Regions from separate parts of the Stutzerimonas stutzeri genome, predicted to be linked through region 1. Evidence: predicted binding sites of a transcription regulator. Region 1 holds the regulator's gene; each other region holds the start of a gene.
The links. The regulator FliA, encoded in region 1, starts transcription of late flagellar genes. The targets are predictions, from matches to a motif close to CTAAAGTTTNNNNNNNNNNNGCCGNTAA.
Positions count from the first base shown of each region.

Region 2: the regulator FliA is predicted to act here: its motif matches at 3,626-3,653, upstream of flgM (flagellar biosynthesis anti-sigma factor FlgM).
Region 3: the regulator FliA is predicted to act here: its motif matches at 2,484-2,511, upstream of SM130_RS20045 (methyl-accepting chemotaxis protein).
Region 4: the regulator FliA is predicted to act here: its motif matches at 1,720-1,747, upstream of SM130_RS10820 (methyl-accepting chemotaxis protein).

Region 1 covers NZ_CP139348.1:1,780,942-1,786,071, reverse strand. The annotation lists gene SM130_RS08230 (chemotaxis protein CheA) at 1-963, opposite strand, end outside; gene SM130_RS08225 (protein phosphatase CheZ) at 975-1,769, opposite strand; gene SM130_RS08220 (chemotaxis response regulator CheY) at 1,793-2,167, opposite strand; gene fliA (RNA polymerase sigma factor FliA) at 2,242-2,967, opposite strand; gene fleN (flagellar synthesis regulator FleN) at 2,985-3,812, opposite strand; gene flhF (flagellar biosynthesis protein FlhF) at 3,904-5,130, opposite strand, start outside.
Region 2 covers NZ_CP139348.1:3,405,930-3,411,059, reverse strand. The annotation lists gene SM130_RS15520 (sodium ion-translocating decarboxylase subunit beta) at 1-200, shown strand, start outside; gene SM130_RS15515 (Arc family DNA-binding protein) at 472-795, opposite strand; gene SM130_RS15510 (PA3371 family protein) at 1,008-1,193, opposite strand; gene SM130_RS15505 (hypothetical protein) at 1,240-1,455, opposite strand; tRNA gene SM130_RS15500 (tRNA-Arg) at 1,735-1,811, shown strand; gene SM130_RS15495 (flagellar brake protein) at 1,940-2,686, opposite strand; gene SM130_RS15490 (flagella synthesis protein FlgN) at 2,750-3,220, opposite strand; gene flgM (flagellar biosynthesis anti-sigma factor FlgM) at 3,260-3,589, opposite strand; gene flgA (flagellar basal body P-ring formation chaperone FlgA) at 3,703-4,443, opposite strand; gene SM130_RS15475 (chemotaxis protein CheV) at 4,535-5,130, shown strand, end outside.
Region 3 covers NZ_CP139348.1:4,317,228-4,322,357, reverse strand. The annotation lists gene SM130_RS20050 (response regulator) at 1-431, shown strand, start outside; gene SM130_RS20045 (methyl-accepting chemotaxis protein) at 461-2,401, opposite strand; gene SM130_RS20040 (serine hydrolase domain-containing protein) at 2,633-3,688, opposite strand; gene SM130_RS20035 (DUF2147 domain-containing protein) at 3,762-4,208, opposite strand; gene SM130_RS20030 (substrate-binding periplasmic protein) at 4,590-5,130, shown strand, end outside.
Region 4 covers NZ_CP139348.1:2,362,490-2,367,619, reverse strand. The annotation lists gene SM130_RS10830 (alpha/beta fold hydrolase) at 1-672, opposite strand, end outside; gene SM130_RS10825 (undecaprenyl-diphosphate phosphatase) at 765-1,595, opposite strand; gene SM130_RS10820 (methyl-accepting chemotaxis protein) at 1,859-3,493, shown strand; gene SM130_RS10815 (hypothetical protein) at 3,887-4,156, shown strand; gene SM130_RS10810 (hypothetical protein) at 4,298-4,579, shown strand; gene SM130_RS10805 (DUF421 domain-containing protein) at 4,657-5,130, shown strand, end outside.

The sequences.
Region 1 (5,130 bases):
GGCAGGCTTGCTGACCGCTGCCGCCTTAGCTGGAGCTGCAGCGCGAGCGGGCTCTGGCTTGGGCGTCGGCTTGACTGGTGCAGGCGCCGCGGGTTCGACAGCTGCCACATCGGCAGCGGCAGGCTCGAACTTGCCTTTGCCGTGCAGCTGATCGAGCAAGGCTTCGAACTCGTCGTCGGTGATCTCGTCACCGGCCTTCGCTGGCGCCGCGCTTACTGGCGCAGCGGCCGGAGCGGCTTCGAACTTGCCTTTGCCATGGAGCTGATCGAGCAGCGCCTCGAACTCGTCATCGGTAATTTCATTACTGACCGGCGCGGCGACCGCGTCCGGCTCGGTGGGTGTCGTCGCGTCTGCTGCGGCAGCGAACTGGCCTTTACCATGCAACTGATCGAGCAGCGACTCGAACTCGTCGTCGGTAATCTCGTCCGTTACCGGAGCGTGTTCGGCCTCGGCTGCTGCCGGCACGCTGGCGGGCGACTGAATGGCATCGAGCAGCTGTTCGAACTCGGTATCGACAGCTTCGGCCTCGGCAGGGATCTGAGCCTCGACCGGCGCCGCCGGAGGATTGGCGGCAGCCGGCTCAGCCAGACGCGCTAGAGCAGCGAGCAGCTCACGTGAGGCTGGAGTCGGTTCGACGCGCTCGCGAACCTGGCTGAACATTTCGTTCACGGCATCGAGTGCCTGCAGAACGACATCCATCAGTTCGGAATCGACGCGACGCTCACCCTTGCGCAGGATGTCGAAGACGTTTTCGGCGATATGGCAGCACTCCACAAGCTCATGAAGCTGAAGGAAGCCTGCACCGCCCTTGACCGTATGGAACCCGCGAAAAATCGCATTGAGCAACCCCGTGTCATCAGGGCTGCTTTCCAGCTCCACGAGTTGCTCGGACAATAGTTCGAGAATCTCGCCGGCCTCTACCAGGAAGTCCTGGAGGATTTCTTCATCGGCGTCGAAGCTCATATTCACTTCCCCTAAAAGCCCAGGCTTGAAAGCAGATCATCGACATCGTCCTGGCCGGAAACGACATCTTCACGCATATCGGCATGCATCTGCGGACCTTCACCCTTGGAAGGTTCTTTTTCTTGTTTTTGCTTTTCCTGCTCGGCGCGCATCGCTTCGCGGTCGTGCTGGATTCCAGCCACACGATCAACCTGCCCTGCCATCAACACAAGATTGAGCAGGTTGCTTTCGAGTTCGGTGATGAGACGAGTCACCCGCTTGATCACTTGACCGGTCAGGTCCTGGAAATCCTGCGCCAGCATGATTTCACTGAGGTTCTGTGACAGCTGTGAGCCATCGTTCATGCTGCGCTGGAGATAGTGGTCGATGCGCTTGACCAGGTCGCGGAACTGCTCGGCGTTCATTTCGCGGCGCATGAAGCGCTGCCAATCAGCCGTCAGGCTCTGCGCCTCATAGCTCACGTAGTTCACCAGCGGAGCGGACTCCTCCACCAGGTCCATGGTGCGATTGGCGGCCTTCTCGGTCATCTCAACCACATAGGACAGCCGATCGGTCGCGTCGGTAATCGGTGACGGATCGCCTCCGGTCGCGCATGTATCCATCTCGAGCTTGACGATGGCGTTGTGCAGCTCACGCGTGAGCTTGCCAACCTCCAGGTAGATCCCGTGATTGCGCACCTGATTGAGTTCGTTGAACATCTGCGTCGCTTCATCGAAGCGGCCCTGTTGCAGACTTTCGATCAACTTGGGTGCATGAGTCTTCAGAGTCGCTTCGAACTCTGCCAGGCTTTGGTCTGCTTGCGTCATAGTGCCCTCGCGGCGTTGCTGCTTCAGCCGTTGACGCGCTCGAAGATCTTCTCGATCTTCTCCTTGAGCACCTGGGCAGTGAAAGGCTTGACCACATAGCCATTAACCCCGGCCTGTGCCGCTTCGATGATCTGATCGCGCTTGGCTTCGGCCGTCACCATCAGTACCGGTAGGTTCTTGAGGCGTTCGTCGGCGCGCACGGTGCGCAGCAGATCGATACCGCTCATGCCCGGCATGTTCCAGTCAGTGACCAGGAAGTCGAAGTTGCCGCTCTTGAGCATCGGCAGTGCGGTAGTGCCGTCATCCGCCTCGGCGGTGTTGGTGAACCCCAGATCACGCAGGAGGTTCTTGATGATTCGTCTCATCGTCGAGAAGTCATCGACGATGAGGATTTTCATGTTCTTGTCCAAGTCGACCTCCGTAAGTCCCAAAATGCCTCAGCAAACCGAGCACGTCATACCGCAAACAATCGTCAATTGGCGCGCCATTCACCGAGACGTGCACGCAACCGCGCAGCACACTGGCTATGCAACTGGCTCACGCGCGACTCGCTGACCCCCAGCACCTGCCCAATTTCCTTCAAATTCAGTTCTTCGTCGTAGTACAGCGACAGCACCAGCTTTTCACGCTCGGGCAGGTTCGCAATAGCATCGGCCAAAGCCTGCTGAAAGCGCTCATCCTCAAGGTCACGAAAGGGCTCCGGGTGGGTACTGGCGGCGTCATCCTCGAACTCGCCGTGCTCACCCTCCTGCAGCAGATCGTCAAAGCTGAACAGGCGACTGCCTAAGGTGTCGCCGAGAATGCCGTAATACTCATCGAGACTTAGCTTAAGTTCGGCCGCAACTTCATGATCTTTAGCGTCGCGCCCGGTTTTCGCCTCGATAGTACGAATTGCCTCGCTGACCATGCGCGAATTGCGGTGCACGGAGCGTGGCGCCCAGTCACCCTTTCGCACTTCGTCCAGCATCGTGCCGCGGATGCGGATACCCGCATAGGTCTCGAAACTGGCACCTTTGCCGGCGTCGTATTTCTTCGCTGCTTCCAGCAGTCCGATCATTCCAGCCTGAATCAGATCGTCTACCTGCACGCTGGCAGGCAGACGCGCCAAAAGGTGGTAAGCGATTCGCTTGACCAACGGCGCGTACTGATCGATCAGGCGGTACTGCGCATCCTTTGCCTGAGCCTTGCTGTAATACATAGCGGATCCGGCACCTGTCATTCGTGGCTTTGAGAAGCGGGGCTTATGAGCCGCTCTACGAAGAATTCGAGATGACCACGCGGCGTCGCGGGCAGTGGCCAGGTATCAATCTTCTGCGCGATAGCCTTGAACGCCAACGAGCATTTCGAACGCGGGTACGCCTCATAAACCGCACGCTGCTTCTGTACTGCCTTGCGCACCGCCTCGTCGTACGGCACGGCGCCCACGTACTGCAGCGCCACATCGAGAAACCGTTCAGTAACTTTGGTCAACTTGGCGAACAGGTTGCGACCTTCCTGCGGCGCATGCGCCATGTTCGCCAGCACGCGGAAGCGGCTGATTCCATAGTCGCGGTTAAGCAGCTTGATAAGAGCATAGGCGTCGGTGATCGAAGTGGGCTCATCGGTAACGACCAGCAACACCTCGTGCGCAGCCCGTACGAAACTGACCACCGAATCGCCAATGCCAGCCGCAGTGTCAATGATTAGCACGTCGAGCTCGTCGCCCAGATCGCTGAATGCTTGAATCAGACCCGCGTGCTGCAGCGATGAAAGCTGCACCATACTCTGCGTGCCCGAAGCGGCCGGCACCACACGGATGCCGCCTGGCCCCTGGATCAGCACATCGCGCAGATCACACTCGCCGGCAATGACGTCGGCCAAGGTGCGCTTGGTGGTCAACCCCAGCAGAACGTCGACGTTGGCCAAACCGAGATCGGCGTCGAGCAGCACTACACGCCGACCCAGATCGGCCAGCGCGAGCGAAAGATTGACCGACACGTTGGTCTTGCCGACGCCACCCTTGCCGCCGGTCACCGCAATCACCTGTACGGGATGCATACCCATGTTCACACGCCTATATCTTGCTGGGGCCTTGCGGCCGTCGATGCGCCCGCATGGCACGCATCTGATTCATTCAGGTACCGCTGTCGCAACTTCATCCGGCCCGCCTTGACGAACCGTTGTACAACCCGGCGAACATATCGGCCATGGTTTCCTCGCTCGGTTCCTCACCGGACTGCAAACTCACCGCACGACTGACCAGTTGGTGACTGCGTGGAAGGTGCAGGTCATCCGGAATCCGGGGCCCGTCGGCGAGGTACGCTATCGGCAAATGCTGGCTGATCGTGAGCCCGAGCACATCACCGAGGCTGCCGGCCTCATCCAACTTGGTCAGGATACAGCCGGCCAGGCCGCAGCGACGATAGTTGTGCCACGCCGCCTTGAGCACCTGGCTCTGACTGGTCGCGGCCAGCACCAGATAATTCTTCGATTTCACACCACGATCCGACAACGCTTCGAGCTGCATGCGCAGCGTCGGATCGCTGGCAGGCAGGCCGGCCGTATCGATGAGGATCACCCGCTTGCGTGCCAGCGGAGCCAGCGTCTTGCTCAACGACTGGCTCGGGTCGATCTGCACGACCGGTACATCGAGAATGCGGCCCAGGGTCTTGAGTTGCTCCTGTGCGCCGATCCGATAATTGTCCATGCTGACCAGCGCGATGTTTTGCGCGCCGTATTTCAATACGTAGCGTGCAGCGAGCTTAGCCAGCGTCGTGGTCTTGCCGACACCTGCCGGGCCTACCAGGGCGATCACGCCACCCTCTTCCAGCGGTTCGTTCTTGCTTACCTTGATTGCCTGAGCCAGGTAGGCCAACACCATCCGCCAAGCCTGGCGAGGCTCGTTGATCCCGGCAACCTTTTCCAACAGGCTACGCGATAGCTCGGCCGGCAAGCCCAGCCGTTGCAGGCGACGCCAAAGGCCGGCCTGCTGCGGACGGCGGCTTTGTTCCTGCCCCCAGGCAATCGAGCCGAGCTGGACTTCGATCAGCTCACGCAGACCGTGCAGTTCCGACTGCATCGCCTCGATCGCACGTGTGTCGACCGCGCCAGCAGCTTCGGCCACAGGCACAGGCTGCGGCTTACTCGCCGCGGCAGCGGGCTTCTCGTCAACCAGTTGACGATCCTGCATCTTCGCGCGAGGTGCAGCGCTCAGCTCAGCATGGGCATTGGCGAGGCGAGCCTGGGTCTTGCGCAGCTCGGCTTCCAGCGCCGGGTTGGGCTTGTTGGCGGCCGGAGCGGACTGCATCGGGTAATCGAGCACGGCAGTCAGCTCGACGCCGCCGGCCACCCGGCGATTGCCAATGATCACGGCATCGGCGCC
Region 2 (5,130 bases), 1.6 Mb from region 1:
GTTTTAGCCATAACAAGATCAATCCCTTGATTGGCTCAGCGGGCGTCTCGGCGGTGCCAATGGCTGCGCGGGTGTCCAACAAGGTAGGGCTTGAGGCAAACCCACAAAACTTTCTCTTGATGCACGCTATGGGGCCGAACGTCGCGGGCGTCATCGGTTCCGCTGTGGCCGCCGGCGTACTGCTCAACTTCGTCGGCTAGTGAGGTTGATCCAGGCGGCCCGGCGGGGCCGCCTGGGGCCTAAATGCGCTGGCCATTTCAGTCTGCGCGGCAAGATGGCGGCACTCCATACCGTCACGTAAGCGCTCTTCACCATACCTTTGAATAAAACGTTCTTCTGTTACGCCAGGCATGGCTTTGCGCCTTGCGCTTGGTCGCGAGGGCAAAAAAGGGAAGGGGTGTAGCGGAGTATTGAGCTAGAGGATGCGTGGGCCGCAAGGGGCAGCTGCAGAGCTACCCCATGGTTTTGACCTCAGTCTTCCTTGGCCAGCTCGGTGTCCTGAGCAATCAGAGCGATCAGTGCATTCTGCTGGCGATGCGCCAACTGCCGGAAGCGCTGCAGTAGCTCCCTTTCGTGCAGTGATAGCTCAGGGCTGTCCAGGCGCATGCTGAGATCATCATCCAAGGCGCCCTCCTGCAGCAGGCTCTGTTCCAGCCTGGCGATGATCTCGGAATTCATGCTGCGATGATGATTACGCGCTACCTCTGCGATGCGCTCACGCATGCCGTCGGGAAGCCGAACCACGAATTTGTCAGCCGTACGGCTGGAATAAACTGCCTGTTTCATAGGGCGCATAATTAACCGGTTAGTCAGGTGGGCGTGCTGGCGTATTGCCGGGGTGGTCACCGGTCTGACAGCCACCAGTACTCGCTGTTCCGTCGACCAAGAGGAAAAAATTAGGAGACGGCTTCATGGCGCCAATTGTACGGCGAAAAAGCAATTAGTAAAGCAATGTGCTATCAAATTGCCTTTACTGTGAAGCAATTCAGCTTTCGTGTCGGGGGCGCCTAGCGCAAAACTGGATCAAATTTGATTTTGCGTCCCGCCATGAGCGCGAGCAGGAAAAGCGTGCCGAAAACTACCAAGCCGGCCTTGCAGGCCGCGTCAGATACAGGCGACCCCTCTGGCCCCAAAAACGCACCGTAACCACACCCGGCGGTAAGTAGTAGGCAGGTCAATGCAAGTTTCGACATGTCATTATCTCCTTCTGGCGGAACCATCCGCACGTAAACCGATCCCTTAGAAGACCCAGCGCTGTGGCTGAGACAGCGTATTGGTTTCATTGGAGCTCAGTGTGGTCAGCTGAGCACTTTCAGCAGCACTCGTACGCTGGATCGGAAATTGGCTGGAAGACGCTTCAGGCTGAAGTATCTGGGGCTGGGCCGATGGCGTCTGCATTACAGTCATGGCGGCGAACGCGAAGCTTGCAGCAAGAAGAGAAACTGGCTTGATCATGAGCGTCATCCTTCGCGTCACGGTAAGTATGCTTTCTTATTTGCAGTAGCTGTGCCAACTCGGATCTTGTATTTTTAGCTTATATATCAATTGGTTACGTCGCGCTCGATTAGGAGAAAGATTGCGCTTTGCACGGATGGCTACTGCAGGCCATGCAATTTGCATGGCCCGGCAGGGCTTCAGATTGCGAGGCATTAATTACCCGGGTCCGGATGAACGACATGACAAATGGCGTTTGGCTGGTTAACATGCCGCCGCCTGTATAAGCCGTGCCCATTAGTCCCAGTAGCTCAATTGGATAGAGCATCCCCCTCCTAAGGGGAAGGCTGGTGGTTCGAACCCACTCTGGGACGCCATTCCGGCTCGGATCTCCGCTGCGGGAGGCGAGCAAGTTCCACGCTCCAGGTCGCAGCAGGCGTGCCGCATTGCACGGCACACATCAGTTCGCTACGGGGTTAACCCTTGTAGGGCTGGTGCTGGTTGATCAGCCGAATGGCGAGTCGGCATTGTCCCGACGCGCGTCGCGTTGCAGTTGATAGACCAGTCGCTCGATTTGCCGTTGCGCCAGTCCGCTGAGGCGGTGGAAGCGCAAGCCGCACATGGATGTATCCAGCTTCTCATCGACCGCTAAATGGCGTAGCTCGACTTCGGTCTGAATAGACCCAATCGGCAGTTTGGCGGCTAATTCATAGATCTGGCCGGTCTGGAGGCTGCCCAGGAAATTTCCCTTCAGGCTCAGCTTGCAGCCTGTCGCCGATATATCCAGAAGGCGGCCGTCCAAGGCTTTTCTCACGGCAGCGCCGCCCAACTGGGCCGCTACGGCGGTTTCCTTGAGTTGAGCGCGGTAAGCGTTACGCCGCTGGTGATAGGTCAGTGTCGAGGGTGTTGGAATCCAGTAGCAACGGGCGCCGTCTATCTCGCCTAAATGTACAGGCTGATCGTTCGTCCAGAAGATCCTGGCGCCTTCGTAGACTCCCTCGATATGCAGGGGCTCGCCCTGTAGGAGATACCTCTCTCCATCGTTGGGAATAAGTTCGTCCAGAGCGATCCAGCCAGTCTCGCGATTCATTTCAACAAGAAAGCTCTGGAATCGCTGGCTGCGTTCTTGGAAGCGAAGGGTGAGCGGGGTGTTGTTATCCAGAAGAGGGCGAAGATTGGCGTATATCTCGAGCGGTGCCGTCAGTACCTTGGGTGGCTGCGGACCCTCGTCGCCGGAAAATAAGCTAGACACAGTCCGGGGCTCTCCGGCGTATTGTTATCACCATCGCGTGGCGTCCTTGTGGCGGTCAATCATTCAGGCTTGGCTCAGTGGCCTTTGCCGCTTAGCTTTGGCGGCCCCGCCACGGTTGTCGTACAGGCCGGGCGTCTCATCTTTGCCTTGAAGAATGTGAAGCATGCTGCCAAGGGAGCTCTGGTTAGCTCGAATAAGGCGCCCATTTCTTTCGTTGGCTGTACGGCAGTGCTCAAGCTCGGCTTCCAGTACCTGGGCCTGCTCAAGGATGGCTGCACCGCTTTTCGATTTACTTGCCGCTGCTTCCAGTCCGGCTCGATCGGGAGAAAACTGCTGCCCGATCAGCCATTGGCTGCGCTGCGTTCCATGCTGGCCAAGCAGGGCGAGTAGTGGCTGCTTTCTTGCGAGTATGGCTTCGAGATCCGCGAGTTCGCGATCACCCAGTGCGACGAACTCAAGGTCGATGAGTTCAAGGAGTTGGCGCGCGATGCCGATATCGTCAGTTAGCTGCTCAAGCAGGGCTGTGTCGTGCATTTCGGGCTCTTGGCTTGCTCGCGTGAGTCGGGCTCAGGTTCAGCGCTGCGTCTCGAACGCAAGCATCTTGGCTGCCACACGCTGACTGTCGACCTGATAGGAGCCGTCCGCAATCGCTTCTTTAAGCTTTGCTACACGTTCCATATCAACCGCTGGCTGATCATTCAGTTTGTCGGCTGCCTGCTGCAGACGCTGGGCTTCTGGGCTCAGTTGGATGGTGTCGCCGTTACTGCCGCTGGCGGCGCTGGTTTTAGGCGCTTCGCTAGCGGAGCCTTGCTGGGGGCTGGCCGCGCGCTCGTTACCTTGCACGCTACTGCGCCCGCTAGGGGCATTCAGTGGGCTGTTGGGCCGATTGAAGTCGATGACCATGATGCAAACCTCGAAGGAATCAGGACGCTTGCCATGTGTTCGGCAACAGAAGGTGAAACTTTAGCTTTTTTTCCTGGGTAGCACACTGAAAACTGCCAGGCCTTCTTTATTGGCTACATTGCCACTTCGACCTGACCTGGCCCGATAACGCGTGCCTTGATGGTGCGGCCCGAGCGCTGATTCTTTACTGAAATCTGCTTGCCCGGCATTCCATCGGCCATTGCTTCGCCGGGCATCCGAACACTGATCGTACCGGATCTGGCGGTAATTACGACCTGATCGCCCTTGCGTATTACCTTGGCCATCTCCAACTGATTTGGCGTGATCACCTGATCCGGCTGAATTGGGCGAGTGAGTTTGTTACCTAGCGCTTCATCGAGGCGCGTCAGATAGCCCTGGTTGAGAACCGATACGTCCCGTTCAGCGAGGCTTACATCTGTTGGGCTCAGTACCGTATCGCGTAGTAATGATCTCGTTGCAACGATCACTTCGCGATACAGGCGGACCTGGGCAGGGACAAATACCGACCAGGGGCTGCTTCCTTCGCAACTTACCCGGACGGTGACGCGTCCTATGGGAGTGGTAGTGCTGCCGAGGCTTGCTACGAGCGGCTGGTCGCACTGATTCAGGCGCAGCCGTGGGTCGAGTCGACTGATATTGATCTCATGGCGAGCTTCGATAGCGCTGCGGCTCAAATACTCGCTCACAGTGAGCTCAAGAAACTGCTCGGTCACGTCGATAAGCTGGTCAGGATGTGACATGGTTGACGCATAGGCAAGCTGGCCTATAGCTAGAACTACCGATGGCAGCACGATTCTGTAAAGCGTCTGGCTGCAGCGCCGGAAAATGGTCATATGCACGTTCATATCCCAACCAAAGCAAGGGGCGTGCCGCGTCTAATATTCGTCTGGCCCCAATTATCTGCAAGCAGAGAGGAAGACTGGCATGGCCGGTGTACTGGATTCGGTTAACCAGCGTACCCAATTGGTAGGGCAGAACCGTCTGGAGCTGCTGCTGTTTCGTCTAGATGGCGAGCAGCTTTACGGAATCAACGTTTTCAAGGTGCGTGAAGTGCTGCAATGCCCTCGGCTGACGGTCATGCCGAAATGCGGCAGGGTCGTGCGGGGGGTTGCAAGCATTCGCGGCAGTACGCTGCCGATCCTTGATCTGTCGCTCGCTACGGGCAAGTCGGCTCTGATGGACCTGGAAAATTCCTTCGCGGTTATCACCGAATACAACAACAGAACCCTTGGTTTTCTGGTGAGTTCGGTTGAAAGAATCGTCAACCTGAACTGGGAGGCAATTCTTCCGCCACCCAAGGGGGCCGGACGTGACCATTACCTGACGGCAGTGACGCACATCGACAACAAGCTCGTGGAAATCATCGATGTGGAAAAAGTGCTCGCGGAGGTTGCGCCGACGTCGGAAGAAGTGTCACCGGGCGTCATTGATGACGATACCCGTACCAAAGCGCTTTCATGCCGCGTGCTGATCGTCGATGACTCGTCGGTAGCGCGTAAGCAAATCGCACGCTGCCTGGA
Region 3 (5,130 bases), 2.3 Mb from region 1:
TCGGTGCGCGTGATTATCTGGTCAAACCGTTCAGCTTCGAGCGCTTTCGCGATGCCATCGAGGCGTGTCGCCGCGCCCGTGAGTCGCTGGCTCGCCTGCCCGATCAGCTCGGTCAGGGCGATATCGATCGGCTGTTCAGTCAGCCTGCCACGGTCGATTTTCGCCGTCCGGGCGATCTGCCCAAGGGCCTGACGCCAGCGTCACTGGCACAGGTGGCGCAGGCGATCCTGGCGCTGGAAAACGATAGTTTCACCAGCGAAACCCTGCTGCCCGCGACCGGCATGTCGCGCGTCTCGGTGCGCAAATACCTCAAGCACCTGAACGACATGCAGCTATTGGAAGAATCCTTTCATTACGGGCAAATCGGCCGACCGTCGTTCCGCTATCGCTGCCTGGACCGCGCCGCTCTGCTGCGCCTGGCGCAAGGCTGAGACCTTGTCGGCCGGGCTCAAGCCTGTCATCAGGTACGGAAGCGCCCGACCAAACCGTGTAGCTCGCCGGAAAGCTCAGACAGCCGCTGCGAATCGGTTTGTGCCGATCCCGCCAGTTGCTCGACCAGCAACGCGTCTTCATGAATCTGTGTGATGTGCCGATTGATGTCTTCAGCTACGTGGTGCTGTTCTTCCGCCGCGGTTGCAATCTGTGCGTTCTGGTCGCGGATGTGATCCACCGAGCCACGGATGTGTTCGAAGCTGTCGCGTGCCTTCTGGATGCGCTCGACACTCGCCTTCGACATTTCCAGGCTGCTTTGCATTTGCTTGGTGACATCCTGTGTGCGCTTGGCAAGGCCGCCGAGCAGACCATCGATTTCGCCGGTTGAGTCCGCCGTGCGCTTGGCCAGCGCGCGGACTTCGTCGGCCACTACGGCGAAACCGCGGCCTTGTTCGCCGGCGCGAGCCGCCTCGATGGCGGCGTTCAGGGCCAGCAGGTTGGTCTGCTCGGCGATGGAGCGAATGGTGTCCAGGATGGTGTTGATGTTGCGGCTGTCCTGCTCGAGTTCCTGCATCGAGTGAGTCGAGCGCAGCAGGTTCTCGCTCAACAGAGAGACGCTACCGGTTGCTTCGTCGATCTGAAATTGACCGTCGTGCACCTGGCGCTGACCTGCATCAGCCGAGGTGGCTGCTGCGCTGCACGAGCGTGCGACTTCGTTGGCGGTAGCCACCATCTCATTGAATGCGGTCGACACCAGTTCGACTGCTCCGCGCTGGCGCTCTGCAGCATCATTCATGTCGGTGGCCACCCGTGTCGCACTGTCGGATGCGCCACTCAGCGCAGTGGACGCGCTACTGATGTGCTGCACCAGATCGCGGATGGCACCAAGGAACTGATTGAACCAGCGCGCAAGCATCGCTGTTTCATCTTTGCCTCGTACTTCCAGGCTGCGAGTGAGATCGCCTTCGCCCTGAGCGATGCCTTCCAGGCCGGCAGCCACGCTGCGGATCGGGCGTACGATCAGGCCGGCGAAAGCGGCGCCGATCATCGCGAATACGATTGCCAGCACGCCAGCAACGATAGCGATCTGCAGGGTCAGGCTGTTGGCGCGGGACATGACCTCGTCACGCTCGATAAGCCCGATGAACTGCCAGCCAAGCGCTTCGGATGACCATACGTTGGCCATGTAGGTGGTGCCGTTGATCTCCACCTCAAGCAGGCCTTTGGCATTGGCCAGTTCGGCATAGGCACCACCCAGTTCTGAAAGCGACTTGAAGTTGTGCTCAGGGTTGCTGGGGTCGGCCAGGACGTTGCCGCCTTTTTCGACCAGCATGAGGTAGCCGCTCTCGCCCAGTTTGATCTGCTTGACCAGATCGGTCAGCTGATTGAGTGACACGTCGAGACCAAACACACCGACGATCTGGCCTTGAGCGTTGGTGACGGTGTGGCCGCTATTGATCAGGACGACATCATCAACCGCCCAGTAATAGACGCTGCTCTGAACGATCTTTCCAGGTTGCGCCATCGCCTCTTTGTACCAGGGACGTACACGCGGATCGTAATTGCTCATCCGCGGGTCTTCCGGCCAGCCGGCGTAGGAGCCATCAGCGTGCCCAAGGGATAGATAAGCGGTCGAAGGATGGGTCTTGGCGAAATGGTCGAACAGTCTGAGTAGGGTGCGATTGCTCTCAGGCAAAGGCGTAGAGGCTGCATCCGCCGGGCCGAAGTTCTTCAGATCGCGGGCTTCGACGATCTCGGGCAGGGTCGCAAGGTAGGCAACGTTCTGCTCGATCCCCTCGAAAAACAGGTTCATGGCGTTTTCGACCTGTCGGATTTCGCGACTGCTGCTGTCGATGAACTGCCTCTGTGCATCGCTCCTCACGTTGAGGATGACGACGATCGCGACGGCTATGACCGGCACCGATGCGATGCTCAGAAATGCCCATGTCAATTTTTGCTTGATGTTCATGGACGCGACCCGCTTCAAGAGGCGACTAAGGCCAGGGCTTGAGACGCTGGCAATCCCACTGCGCTTGCAATGGATTACCTGGTTATCGACTCTCCATGTGGCAACTTGAGCAGGGCGGCCTGGGCGGAGGGTCCGTTCGTCGGCAGTAGCGCTTTGTGGTCAGGGCCTGGGATATTCGCCCTGCCGACGTGATAGCGAAGGCCCGTGGGGTTAGCTGCCCAAGGTGGCGACCTACGCTTCGGCGGGCTGCGTGTTGCTTCGAACCGCACCAATAATCTCGCCGAGCAGCCGATGCAGCGCGTCGCGGTGACCCTGGGCGCCGCTCGAGGGTTGCTGGGTGTGGGACGTCATCACCACGGTCATCTCGAGCCCGGGCACCACGTAGACCATCTGCCCGCCGTAACCCCAGCCGTAGCGCACCGGTTCGCCGCCCAGTTCGGTGATGAACCAGCCATAGCCATAGCCGTGACCGGTGTAGCGCGAGCGCGTGCGTGGTGTCCAGGAGGCTTCGATCCAGTCGGCCGAGAGTAAGCGCTCGCCGGATGCGCTAAGCCCGCCGCGACGGTAAAGCTCGCCGAATGCCAGCAGCGAGCGCGGCGTCATCGCCATCTCGTTGCCGCCCAGGTAGATGCCCTGCGGATCGCGCGTCCAGGCGCTGATGGCGAACCCCTCGAGTGGTGCCAGCCATTGCCGTGCCAGCTGCAGCGTGGACTCGCCGCTGCGCCGCGAGAGAATTGCCGAGAGCAGATGGCTGGAGCCGGTGGAGTAAATCATCGCCTCGCCGGGATCCGCCTCGAACGGTCGCGCCAGGGCCGCACGTACCCAGTTGCGGCTCGCCACCCAGGCGCCGTAGTTGCGCCCGGAGGTCGAGCCCAGTCCGGCCTGCATGCTGAGCAGGTTGCCCACCGTTACCTGCTGCAGGCGCGGGTCGGGGTTGGCAGGCAAGTCTGTTTTCAGTAGCTCAGCGATGGGCTGTTCGACGTCTTCGATAATGCCCTTGGCAATTGCGATCCCGACCAATGCGGAGATGATCAACTTGGATGCCGACTTGATGTTGGTCGGCGCGGTGGTGCGGTGGCCACGGTATCCGTGCTCGGCGATCACCTCCCCATGCTGGGCGATGATCAGGGTTTCCAGCGGCGCGAGTCGTTCAGCCTGGCCGAGCGCCGCCTGGAGTCTGACGTCGGCACTGGCCATTGGGCTGAGCAGTAGCAGCCACGTCGCGTAGAGCAGGTGGCGAACGCAAAGAGATGGGCGCTGCCGCGAGCGCTGGGGAGTCGAGGCCATAGTGATTCGACCCTGACGCCGCGGCACCGTGCCGTCGCCGTCGCAGCTGCCCGGGCTTCGCCGCGCGATGAGCTTACTGACGAATCCAGGTCTGGGTGCGGCCCAGCGCCTCGATGCCGATGTAGCCACGCACTTCCAGCTTGTCGCCGCCATCCAGCAGCTTCGCTTTGGCGCGGTAGGTCTTGCCCTTCGCCGGGTCGAGAATGGTGCCGTTGCTCCAGGCCTGCTCGCCGTCTGGTTTGAGGTCCCAGAGGATGGTCATGCCGGTGATGGGCTGGTCCTTGCGGTCCCCCTCGCATTCACTGCACAGCGGGTTGGCCCCGTGATCCGACTTGAGTATTTGCGCAACCTGGCCGCTCAGCGTGCCGTCACCGGCTTGCTGGATCTCGACGATGGACTTGGGTTTGCCGGTTTCGTCGTCAATGGTCTGCCAGCGGCCGGCAGGCGATTCGGCAGCCAGGGCCAGCGAAGACAGCGAAAGGGGCAGGGCCAGCAGCATGGCGTTGAACAGTGAGCGCATGTGTTCTCCGGTGATCAAAGAGGCAGCGCCGACTCTACCACCGGCAATTTCGCGATGCTGGCTCTGGGTGCCTGACCGGTTGGTTCTGCTCGCCAGCGCGGCTCGGTGAGCCAACGCGGCTTGCCGCGCTGCGGTACGAAATCGGCGCCACGGCCGTAACGGTCGATGCCATGTTCCAGGCCGGCTTGCAGCGGCCGGCGACATCGGCGCGGCGCACCACTCGTCGGTAATAGGCCTGCGGGAAACACGGCTTGGCTCCGGGGGTTGAAGTTTCAGGGCCGAACGCCGAAAAAGAGGGACTTGCCCGACGGCAAGGGGTGGCGTCGCCGATGCCGCGCTTTGATTCGCTGCCCGGTGCCATGCGCCGTTGGGGATTGCCTCATGAAAACGACGCCGGTTCGCCTTGTCAGGTTGCTGCCCGCCCTGGTGCTGTGCTGGGTATCGGGTGCGCTGGCGGGGCATACCATCACCGCCGTCACCGAGGAATTGCCGCCCTACAACATGACCGTCGATGGCAAGTTGACCGGCATGGGCACCGAGGTTGTGCAGGCCGTGCTCGAAGAGGCGGGCGAAGAGGCGCGCATCCAGTCGATGCCTTGGGCGCGGGCTTACGACATCGCGCTCAACAGCGAGAACGTGCTGATCTACTCCATCGCACGTACCCCCCAGCGCGAAGCGCTGTTCAAATGGATCGGCGTCATAGCGCCGACGCGCTGGTACCTGTTTTCCCTGCCGGGCACCCTGTTCGACCTGAAAAGCCTCGATGACGCCCGGCGTTACCAAATCGCCACGGTGAAAGCGGATGTCGGCGAGCAGTATCTGGTCGACAAGGGTTTCGTCATCGGACGCAACCTGCAATCGAGCAACAAATACGAGCACAACTACGAAAAGCTCAAGGCGGGCCGGGTGGACCTTTGGATAT
Region 4 (5,130 bases), 580 kb from region 1:
GGCGAAGGTCTGACGGTATACCGACAGGTCCTCTTCCGAGCACCATTCGGGCAAAGGCCCCGCCTGCATGTCGTCTTCGAATAGCGTGCCGTCGGCAGGCTTGTCCTGCAGCAGCAGGTTTCGCTCCTGGTAGTACATCAACAGACGCAGCGTGCGATCGACGTCAGCGTCCAGTTCGCCCTCGGCTCGCCCAGGCTCCTGAAAATAGAGGATGTAGTTGAACCGATCACCAGAGGTCTCGCGCATGATTTCGGTAGCGGGCCGGCGCGGCCGACCGGCGAACGGGACCGACATCGTGACCAGAGCGGCGACGCGCGCGGGTTCTAGCAGCGCCAGATACCAGGCAACCATCGCGCCCCAGTCATGCCCGACCACAGCGACGTGCCCATGCCCGAAGTGGTCCATGGCCGCCCGAATATCCCCGCACAATGTCAGCACGTCATAGGCCGCTACCTCGGCTGGCGCACTACTGCGCCCGTAGCCGCGCATTTCTGGGATAAACACGCGATACCCGGCCGCCACCAGCGGGTCGATCTGATTGCGCCAGGAATACCAGCACTCGGGAAAGCCGTGCAGCAGCCACACCGGCTTGCCCTGCTCAGGACCGGCGCAGTAGAGGCTGAGGGAAATACCGTTGAGGTCGAGCTGAAGATGATCCGCGGCACTGTTCATGGAACCTCCTGATGGAGGCTCCACTATGGCAAAGCCTGGCACGCTTGTGCGTGCCATCAGCCGAACGAAGGCTAGGCCATCGACCCGGTGGATCAGACCTGGACGCTGGTCCAGTCGATAAGCCCTAGCTGCCAGGTGCCGAGAATCAAAAGACCGAAGCCGATCCGGTACCAGGCAAACGCCGCGTAGCTGTGGTTGCCGATGAACTTGAGCAAGGCCCGCACTGCGAGCATCGCGAAGATGAACGACGTCACGAAGCCGATGGCGAACACGGCGAAATCACCGGGCTGAAACAGGTCGCGGTACTTGTAGCCTGAATACACCGCCGCGCCGACCATGGTCGGCATGGCGAGGAAGAAGGAGAACTCGGTTGCCGCCTTGCGCGACAACCCGAACAGCAATCCGCCGATGATGGTCGATCCGGAACGCGACGTACCGGGCACGAGCGCCAGGCATTGGGCGAAGCCGACCTTCAATGCCAGAGCCCAGTTCATGTCATCGACTGTCTCGGCGCGAATCGCATGATCGCGGCGCTCGGCCCAGAGCATGACGATGCCGCCAAGCACCAGCGCAGTGGCAACGGTAATCGGGTTGAACAGGTATTCGTGAATCAGATCGGCAAAGGCGACGCCGAGCACCACGGCTGGCATGAAGGCAATCAGCAGGTTGCTGGTGAACTTCTGTGCCTGACGCTCCTTGGGCAAGCCAACAACCACGTCAATGATCTTGCGGCGATATTCCCAGATCACCGCGAGGATCGCGCCGAGCTGGATGATGATGTTGAAGGCCAACGCCCGCTCGCCACCGAACCCGATCAGATCCGCCACGATGATCTGGTGGCCCGTGCTGGAGACCGGGAGAAACTCGGTTACACCCTCGACCACACCCAGAATCAACGCCTGAATCGCAACCCAAAGATCCATCTATTCCCCTAAAGCGATGCAGTCCATCGCGACTCAATGCAACCAAGGTATATGTCAAAAAGCCATCCGGCCGGCTGTTCTGACTCGTCCAAGAGAACTAAATTCCTTGGCAGACGAAAAGGAGCTCATTTTTAGCCACCCCCGGCCGAAAAGCTATACAGAGCGCCGCGCCACGACCGGTACAAAGCGGTCGGAGTGAACCTGTCTGAACGACCGACCCGCGAAAACAGAACGATAAGAAAGTCCCACCTGGAGCCCTATTCATGAATCTGCTGCGAAATGTCCCCATCAGCAAGCGCCTCTGGCTGATCCCCGTGGTCGCCATCGTCATGCTGTTCATCCTTGGCGTACTGATGATTCAGCAAGTGCGCTCCGATTTGTATCGCGGCAAGCAGGAGGCGACCCGGAACGTCGTGGAAGCGGCCTCTGGGGTTTTCGAACACTACCGCAAGCTTGAAACCAGCGGTGCCATGAGTACGGCCGAAGCTCAGCAGGCGGCCATCGAACAGATTCGTCTGCTGCGTTACGACGGTCAGGATTATTTCTGGATCAACGACCTTGGTCCGACCATGATCATGCACCCGATACAGCCGAAGCTCGATGGCCAGGATCTATCGAAGATCAAGGACCCTGAAGGCAAGGAGCTGTTCAACGAGATGGTCAAGATCGCCCAGCGCGACGGCGCCGGTCTGGTCGATTACATGTGGGCCAAGCCTGGCGCCGAGGACCCCGTCCCGAAGATTTCCTACGTGCAACTTTTCAAACCGTGGGGCTGGATCATCGGCTCGGGCATCTACGTTGACGACGTGGAACAGGAGTTCTGGAATTACCTGACCCGTTTCTCCCTCATCGGCCTTTTGATCTCGGCAATCATGGCCGTGCTGGTGGCAATCCTGATTCGCAGCATCGTTCGCCCCCTGCGTCACACCATGGCCGCGATGGCGAATATCGCCAGCGGCGAAGCCGATCTGACCCGCACCCTGGATGTTTCCGGCAACGATGAGCTGAGCACCCTCGGCCGCGACTTCAACCGCTTCACCCAGAAGCTGCGTACCGTGGTCGGCCAACTGTTCGAGACCGCTGGTGCGCTGGACCATTCTTACCGCTCGCTTAGCCAATTGGCTGATCAGACCCACGAGCAGAGCCAGCAGCAGATGCTGCAGATGGAACAGGTAGCCACAGCTGTAAACGAAGTCACCTACGCCGTGCAGGAAGTGGCGAAGAACGCCGAGCATGCATCCAGCGAGGTCGGCACTGCCGAAAGCCAGGCAGGCCAAGGCCAGCGCAATATCGAAACGAGCCTGCGGCAGATCGATGAACTGTCAGCGACCATTGGCCAGGCGGTGGATGTAATCCAGTCGCTGGCTGACGAAACCACGAAAATCGGCTCGGTACTCGAGGTGATCCGTTCGATTGCAGAACAGACCAACCTGCTGGCGCTCAACGCGGCAATCGAAGCCGCTCGTGCCGGTGAGCAGGGCCGTGGCTTCGCAGTGGTAGCCGATGAAGTTCGCCTGCTGGCGCAGCGCACTCAGCAATCGACGGCCGAAATTCACAGCATGATTGAGCGCCTGCAGAAAAACTCCGGTGCTGCGGTGAATGTCATCATGGAAAGCAATCGTGCCTCCCAGCTCACCGTCGAGCAGGCCAGCCAGGCGGGCGAGAGCCTTGGCGAGATCGCCCAGGCCCTGCGCAACCTCTCCGGCTTGAACGCATCGATTGCCAGCGCAACGCTGCAGCAATCCCATGTGGTCGAAGACATCAACCAAAACGTGACCCAGGCGGCCGGGCTGGCGCAGCAGAGTACTCTGGCTGCCGAACAGTCCAGCGAAGCCGGCAAGCGACTCGGCGAACTCGCGGATCAACTGAATCGCCTGCTGAGCCAGTTCAGGGTCTGACGGCTGGGCCTGCGGTCCTCAGCGGACCGCAGGCACCTGGACGAAGCGGTGTCCCCCCTTCCCCGCACTAAGGCGACGCACGATTAGCCCGCGTCACACTTTTTCCATGGCGACCGGTTGTCGCATCAATCAGCGCACATGCCTGCCACGCCTCGCCCGCCGGGCTAGGCAACAGTCCTGAATTTCCAATATTTACAGAGAGTTAGATTCTGCCTTCGAACCGAAGAGGTCGAAGCGTCAAGGTTATACTTTTGGCTAATTGCAAAGGCCGTCAAACTTTTTTGACTTCGCATGTGACTTGCCAGTCCTCTGGGTACATCAACTGCAATGTAAGGCCAATGCCAATGCGCTTGGCTGCAGACATTTTGGGTATCACACAGAGAGACATGCCCCATGCACACCCCGCTGCGTATCAACGAAGCCCTTCTGATCACCGACCGCGCCTTCAAGCCTTTCCAGTGCGTTGCCTGGACGCTGCCCGAAGGAAACGGTGAAGTCAGCATCACCGTCGTCGACCGCGACGAAGCCCGTCTGCTAGGCCGCTGCAAGATGTCCAGCAGCGTGTTCACCGATCCCGTGAAGCTCGGCGAGACCCTGGAGCAAACCCGTGCACAGCTGAGCCGTGACGGCGCACAGCTGTCGCCTTGGCACATGCCCGATTAATCATGGGCTGTTTGATCAAAGGCCTGCAGCAGTGTGCTCCAGGCCTTTTTTCATGCTCCAGGTTTGCCTACAGCCCGCCGCCAACTGATCCATTCGTGTGATTGGCGGTCCTAAGAGCAACAGGCGAAACAGGAGAAGCTCATGAAAGGTGCAGAAGCGTACGTCAATGATCAGTGGCAGAGCTGCGGGCTGGCGGATCTTGCGCAAGATCCCGAGGCACATACCGTCACGTTGCACTTCATTGTGCCGCGTGACACTCAGATGCCCGGTCTGATCGATCACATCAGCGACGTTGCACAGCGGCATCTGGAAGATTTCTATGAGGGCCGCAAGGTCACTCACAAGCCAGTAGTCGGCTCGGTTGTAGGCGACGGTAGCGGTGATGGAATCGATCTGGAGTTCGAGGTAGCAGCCGCAGGCTGAGCTGATCTGCCCAGCACGTCCAGGAACAAGCCAAGCGTGTTTTCACCGCACCGGCACTCCTGAAAGGAAGATTCAAGATGACCCCGTTCGACCTGCAGCGCATGCTTCTGCACGAATTCCCCTTGATGTTCGTCGCGGAGGTGGCGCTGCGGGCGCTGCTTGCCTTCATTGCCGTATTTGTTTTTCTCAAGGTCAGCGGGCGCCGGGGCATTCGCCAGTTATCGGTGTTCGAGCTGGTCATTATCCTGACCCTGGGTTCTGCCGCGGGCGATGTGTCCTTCTACGACGATGTTCCGCTGCTGCCCGTGGCGGCGGTATTTGCCACCCTATTGGCGCTCTATCGTCTCACCGTGTTCCTGATGAACCGCAGCCCACGCTTTGGTGCCTGGCTGGAGGGTCGGCCGGTCACCATCATTCGCGATGGGATCTACGAGCTGCGCAGCCTCGATAACCTGAACATCTCAGCCGATGAGTTTTTCATGGAGCTGCGCCAACAAGGTGTCGAGCATCTCGGCCAGGTCAGGCTGGGCATTCTAGAAAACGACGGCAAT